Regions from separate parts of the Cryptosporangium phraense genome, predicted to be linked through region 2. Evidence: riboswitches for the same ligand, from Rfam matches in the RefSeq annotation. Region 2 holds a riboswitch; the other holds the start of a gene.
What was found. Region 2 has a riboswitch for cobalamin ahead of FL583_RS26575 (ribonucleoside-diphosphate reductase subunit alpha). Riboswitches for the same ligand answer to the same signal wherever they lie in the genome.

Region 1 (3,391 bases), on a different contig from region 2:
ACCGCCGGGTTCCGCAGATCGGCCTCGAGGTACGACGTCAGGCCCTGCCGCGTCGACGTCAGCAGCGCCCGCGCGTGGGTCATCACCAGCGGGTCGTTGTCGACGTAGACGACCCGCGACTCGGGCGCGATGCGCTGCGCGACCTCGTGCGTGTTGTCGGCCGTCGGCAGCCCGGTACCGACGTCGAGGAACTGGCGGATCCCGGCCTCGCGGGCCAGGTACGTCACCACCCGGCGCAGGTACGCCCGGTTCTGCACCGCCCAGACCCGCGCGGTCGGGAAGACCGCGGCCATCTGCTCGCCGGACTCCCGATCGACCGCGAAGTGGTCCTTGCCGCCCAGCCAGTAGTTGTAGCGGCGGGCCGAGTGCGGCACGGTCGTGTCGATGCCCGCGAACACGGGCGGGTCGGGACTCATCGCGACGCCTTCCGTCGGCCCCCGGGAACCAGCGCCGACGATCGTACTGCGAGTCGCGAAGGGACTGTCCCGCGGTGTTCCGCCGGGCAACGTAAAAAGAAGGACGGAACCGTCGGCAGACGGTCCCGCCCCTCACCGGCCTCAGGCCGGGACCGCCGTGGTGGCCGCGGGCGCCGGTCGCGCGACCAGCACCCTCTCGGCGAGCGGGCCGAAGACCAGGCCGAACGCGGTCCACAGGATCAGCTGGGCGCCGACCGAGTACAGGCGGAACGTGGCCAGCACGTCCGCGGGGAAGCCCTCGTAGACGATCCGGCCGCTCGGGTCGCGCAGCGGCAGCGGCGTCTCGGTGGCCCGCTCGGAGCCGGTCGCGGCGACGTTCGCGGCCAGGTGGCCGAGCGGCGGGAGCAGCAGCATCACGACCCCGACCGCGACGACGTAGGCGGCCCCGGCCAGCAGCGCCGCGTTCCAGTTCCCGAAGCGCGCGGCCAGCCGCTGCCCGAGCCAGACCGCGCCGCCGAGGAACACCAGCGACGCCAGCACCATCACCAGGTACAGCCCGCCGCGTGTGCCGATCGTGTCGTCGTTGCCCACCGCGGGTGGGTTGGCCGGGTACTTCAGCCAGGGCACGAGGAACAGTCCGACGAACGCGCCCCCGGCGACGAGCAGCGCCAGCACCCGCGGCCGGACCATCCCGACCCGCCCGAGGCAGATCGTGTAGATCACGGTCGCGAGCAGGCCCATCGCGATGCCGAACGCGATCAGCCCCACGCCGATGCCGACGTTCGCCTGGATCGTCCGGGTGAACGTCTCGGCTTCCGCGGCCGGCACCGGCAGCCCGGCGGCCTTGTCGAGCGCGTCCTGAGCCGCGCCCCGACCCTCTTCGTAGTCGATGGCCTGCTGGATCTGCGGTTCAGCGAAGATCCGCGCGAAGACGAACGCGCACACGCCACCGATCCCGCCGGCCAGAGCGCCGCGCAGGAGGAGTTTGAGTTCCACGGAGTCGGCTCAGTGGCAGGGGAAGCCGATGAAGTGCCGCGCGTCGTGCACGAACTCGTGGATGTGCACGTCGTTGCCGAAGACCGACACGGCCCCCTGGTCGACGCCGATGAAGTAGTAGAGCAGCAGCGCCAGCAACACGGCGGAGCCGAGGTACACGGCACCGCGCGAGCCGGAGATGACGACCGGCGTAGCGACAGCGGACGGCTGGGTCACGTTGAGCCTCCTCTGGGGATCGTGCGTCCCCCTGTGGTCAGGGCTTCCGTGACGGCGCCAGTATCTGACTCACCGGCTGGGCAGCCGGCACACAGTGGCGCGACCGTGCTGGGTTTTCACCAGCTTCCTCGCACCGTCACGTTGTTCGAACATAGGACCGCACTGACGTGCGGTCAATCGTGGGGTCCGGCGCGCGAGACCTTCATCTCAGTTGATGGGGGGTTTTGTTACGCCTGCCTGGCTGGGGTTCGGGGGTCCGGGACTGGGTCTGGGAGGCTGGGGCTCGGTCGTTCCGCTCCTTCGGGGGTGGTTGCTGGCTCGGCCTCGCTGGCTGGGGGTGTGCAACGCCTGGCCCGCACTTGCATCCGATACCTGGGTACAGGCTTACCGTCCGGGTATGACGAAATGGCCGGCTCCGGAGTGCACGCTGCCGACGGCCGAAAGGCCGTTCCGGGTGGCGGAGTTCGACGCGCTGCTCCGGACGGCGCGGCAGACCGAACGAGTCACCAAGGCACACGGCCGGGTTCTGCTCGCCGAGCGGGCCCGGGCGCGGGCGGAGGACCTGACCGCCCGCGAGACGGAGTGCTGTTCGTTCTTCCGCTTCAGGTTCCGGTCGGCTCCGAGCGGATTCTGGCTGGACATCACGGTGCCCGACGAACAGGTAGCCGTGCTCGACGCGTTGCTGGGACCGGCCGAGTCGTGACCGGCACCCTGCGGACCAGCGAGCTGGCCGCGGCCGCCGGAGTGAACACGCAAACGCTGCGGTACTACGAGCGGCGGGGCCTCCTCGCGTCACCGGACCGAACACCCGGCGGCCACCGGATGTACCCGCCCGAGACGGTCACCGCGCTGCGGCTCATCAAGGTCGCGCAGCGACTCGGATTCACGCTGGACGAGGTCGCGGACCTGCTCGAGGTGGGGCGGCGCCGGTCCCGCGGGCTGCAATCCCGGGCGCGCGCCAAGCTCGCCGAGCTGGACGAGCGGATCCAGGACCTGCAGACGATCCGGTCGACGCTGGCCGAGGCGCTCGAAGCCGGCTGTGACGACCTGGCCGAGTGCGCGAGCAGTTCGCGCTGCCCGCTCCCGTTCCCCGACGCGCCTACCTAGCAGCCGCCGGACCCCCTCGGGCGACTCGCGCGGGGTTCACCGTGGACTGTCGGTGGGGTCTGGCATGATCCTCGGCATGACGAGCCCGGGACTGCTGCGCGAGGCGCGCGCCCTCGTGTTCGTCCTCGTGTGCCTGAGCTTGTCGGTGACGTTGCACGGCTGGGCCCACGGCCAGTTGCCATCGGTGCTGGCCCTGCTGGCCGGCACCGGACTCATCGCGCCGGTCGCGATGGTGCTCACCGGGCGCCGTCGCGGCCTGCCGGTGATCGCCGGTGGGCTCGCGGTGACGCAGGCCGGCCTGCACGGGCTGTTCACGCTCGTCCCGTCGGGGGTCCCGTCGGGCGGGGCGCACGCGATGATGTCGATGCCGAGCGCCGGCACGATGCTCGCGGCGCACGTCCTGGCCGGGAGCCTCACGGCGCTGTGGCTGTACGCCGGTGAGGTCGCGGTCTGGCGCCTGGTGCGCTGGTTCGCGCGCCGGGTGCCCGCTCTGGGCGTTCTGTTCGCGCTGGTTGCCCGCCGCCTGTTGGCTCCTGCGCCGCGACGGTTCCGTCCTCGTCTGGCCGAGTTCGCGGCTCCGCCGCCCGAGCCGACGTGGCTACGCAGCACCTCCCGCCGAGGCCCGCCCCGCCTTCTCCCCGCGCCCCACTAGCCCG
Region 2 (3,391 bases):
TGCACCCCGCCGATGAGGCTGTACTCGCGCACCTTCAGCCGCACGGTGTCCGGCCCGGTCGCCGCGCCCGGCTCGATCCGGACGCCGCCGAAGATGCGCACACCCTCCGCCTCGACCTCGACGTTGGCGGGCACCCGGAGCGACACCCCGCCGATCAGGCTCACCTTGGTCAGCGTCAGCGGCCCGGGCGGCAGGTCGGTCTCGCAGAGGTCGAGGTTGGCGCCGCCGAGCGTGCCGAGCACGCGCATGTCCGTGGGCACCGGCCAGCGGCCGCGCCGCTTGGTGCCGCCCAACAGCGAGACGTACCACCGCGCGCCGTTCTTGCCGGTGTAGGCCGGGGAATCGTTCGTGTCCATGTGGACAACGCTAGGGACCGTGGGCCCCCGCCCCGTCTACCGCTTGTCACCCACATCCCTGACAGATGTCATGCGCGTGGCGGCCTCGTCCGGAAAGGACCCCAGCCGCGCCTCGGCGCCGCGCCGGCGCGCGGCGATCACCCCGGCGGCCCGCTGGGCCGCGCCGGTCGCGGCCCCCACCGCGGCTCCCGGGTCCGCGGTCACGACACCGCCGCCGTGTAGCGCGCGGCCACGTTGCCCCAGCCGGAGCCCTACGCGAGCGTCTTCTCCAGCCCGACTGGGCCCGTCAGGGTGACGCCGTCCTTCTCGCCCACCTCGGCCGACTGCTCCAGAGTCTTTCACGTAGGCCGCGGCCACGACTCGGCCGCGTAGAGGACGCCGACCGCGGTCGCAGTGACGCCCAGCAGGAGTCGCAGACCGTTCTCGGGCAGTCGCGGCTGCACCAGCGCGCCCACGTATCCACCGACCAGGCCCCCCAGACCGGCCAGCAGGCCCAGCGTCCAGTGCGGCGCCGCACTCACCGAGGTCGTCAGCGCCAGCCCGGCGTAGACCAGCGCGCCGCTCAGCGACGCGGCGAACGTCGAGGCCAGCGCGGCCGGGGCCACCAGCGAGACCGGCTGGCCTCGGCCGACCAGGATCGGGCCCATGATCGACCCGCCGCCGATGCCGTAGATCCCGCCGACGACACCGACGACGAACGCCAGCAGCGCCACCCGGCGCACGGGCGCGTCCGTCGGCGGCGACGGCCGCACCGTGCGGAGGCAGAGCCACACTCCGAGCGGCACCAGCACACCCGCCGCGACGAGCTTGAAGACGGTCGCCCCGGGCAGCAGGAACACCCGGACGGTCGCCCCGACGGCCACGCCGGGCACCGTCCCGGCCAGCAGCCGACGGGTCAGCGGGCCGTTCAGCTGACCCGCCCGGGCGTAGCGGAGCAGCGCCCCCGGACCGGCCACCACGTTGAACAACAGATTCGTCGGGGTCACGGCCGGGCTCGGCACCTGCAGGACGCTCAGCTGGACCGGCAGCAGGAACACCGCACCGGACACGCCGACCGGCGTCGTCACGATCGCGATCAGCAGACCGGCGGCGAAGCCGGCCGCCGCCCCCGCCCAGCCCTCCACGAACGCGGACGCTACCCGACGCGTTGCACACCCCCAGCCGGCGAGGGTGGGCGGCCCACCGACGCGGACGAGCGGACGACCCCGGCGGACCGCACCCCAGGCAGTCGCGGACGCGACCACCCGAGCCAAGCAGGCGTAGAAAAACACGAGATGTTGTGTGTGACTTCTGAGGCGGACCTAGATATGGTGTCAACCGCAGCTGGTTCGACCGTCCCGCCAGGGCGGTCGTGGCAACAGGGAACCCGGTGGAGATCCGGGACTGCCCCGCAGCGGTGAGTGGGAACGACCGCCGTCATCACGCACTGGGCTCCACGAGCCTGGGAAGCGACGGCCAGTAGGAGCGAGTAGTACCGCCCACGAGTCCGAAGACCTGCCAGCGCGCCGGGCCGGACGGTCCGGCGGTCCGAGGCCGCGCGGGACGGCCGACGCCACCACGCACCGACGCGTGCCCGGCGTTCCCCTCGCGTGCCCGGACCTCGACGACACACTCGCGAGGAGAACGTGTGACGACCACCGAGGCCCCCACCGCCCGGAAAGACGGGCCCATCGACGTCGGCACGATCGTCGACACCGTCGAACGCTGGGCCGAGGATCTGCCGGACGTCGACCCGACGCGGGTCGCCACCCGGACGCTGCGCGGACTGTACGACGGAGCCACCACCGCCGAGCTGGACCAGCTGACGATCCGCACCGCGGCCGAGCTGATCGGCGAGGAGCCGCAGTACTCCCGGCTGGCGGCCCGGCTGCTCGCCGCCCACCTGCACCGGGAGGTGCGGGAGCAGGGCATCACGAGCTTCAGCCGGTCGATCGCCGTCGGCCACGCCGAGGGCCTGATCGGCGACGAGACCGCGGCGTTCGTGTCCGCGCACGCCCGGGAGCTCGACGACGCGATCGACGAGTCCAACGATCTGCGCTTCGAGTATTTCGGCCTCCGCACGGTGGCCGACCGCTATCTGCTGCGCCACCCGCACGCCCGCCTCGTGGTGGAGACCCCGCAGTACTGGCTGCTCCGGGTCGCCTGCGGGCTGGCCCGCACCGCGACCGAAGCGACGGACTTCTACCGGCTGATCGCCGGCCTCGCCTATCTGCCCAGCTCACCTACCTTGTTCAACTCCGGCACCCGGCACACCCAGATGTCGTCCTGCTACCTGGTCGACTCCCCACGCGACGAACTCGACTCGATCTACCAGCGCTACGCCCAGGTGGCGAACCTCTCCAAGTTCGCCGGCGGCATCGGCATCGGCTTCTCCCGCGTGCGCGGCCGGGGTGCCCTGATCCGGGGCACCAACGGCCGGTCCAACGGCATCGTCCCGTTCCTGCGCACGCTCGACGCGAGTGTCGCCGCGGTCAACCAGGGCGGACGCCGCAAGGGCGCGGCCTGCGTCTACCTCGAGCCGTGGCACCCCGACGTCGAGGAGTTCCTCGAGCTGCGCGACAACACCGGCGAGGACGCCCGGCGCACCCACAACCTCAACCTGGCGAACTGGATCCCCGACCTGTTCATGCGCCGGGTCGAGGACGACGGCGTCTGGTCGCTGTTCGACCCGGACGAGTGCCCGGAACTCCCCGACCTGTGGGGCGAGGACTTCGACCGCGCCTACGAGGCCGCCGAAGCCGCGCAGCGGTACGTGCGGCAGGTCAAGGCCCGCGATCTCTACGGCAAGATGATGCGGACGCTGGCCCAGACCGGCAACGGCTGGATGACGTTCAAGGACGCGAGCAACCGCCTGGCCAATCAGACGGCCAGGCCCGGCAACGTCGTGCACCTGTCCAATCTGTGCACCGAGATCATCGAGGTCTCCAGCGACGATGAGACCGCGGTCTGCAACCTCGGCTCGGTGAACCTGGCCGCGCACCTGAACGGGCCCGACCTCGACTGGGCCCGGCTGCGGGAGACCGTGCGCACCGCGG

Region 1: it holds a riboswitch for cobalamin, as region 2 does, so the genes downstream of both, FL583_RS21220 (CbtB domain-containing protein) here and FL583_RS26575 (ribonucleoside-diphosphate reductase subunit alpha) in region 2, are expected to answer to the same signal.

Annotation. Positions count from the first base shown of each region.
Region 1 covers NZ_VIRS01000015.1:76,772-80,162, forward strand. Annotated here, with positions in the region: gene FL583_RS21210 (SAM-dependent methyltransferase) at 1-416, opposite strand, end outside; gene FL583_RS21215 (CbtA family protein) at 558-1,412, opposite strand; gene FL583_RS21220 (CbtB domain-containing protein) at 1,422-1,628, opposite strand; adenosylcobalamin (AdoCbl) riboswitch at 1,676-1,769, opposite strand; gene FL583_RS21225 (hypothetical protein) at 2,026-2,331, shown strand; gene FL583_RS21230 (MerR family transcriptional regulator) at 2,328-2,735, shown strand; gene FL583_RS21235 (hypothetical protein) at 2,812-3,387, shown strand.
Region 2 covers NZ_VIRS01000020.1:166,472-169,862, reverse strand. Annotated here, with positions in the region: gene FL583_RS26585 (hypothetical protein) at 1-356, opposite strand, end outside; gene FL583_RS26580 (sulfite exporter TauE/SafE family protein) at 695-1,480, opposite strand; cobalamin riboswitch at 1,679-1,858, shown strand; gene FL583_RS26575 (ribonucleoside-diphosphate reductase subunit alpha) at 1,984-3,391, shown strand, end outside.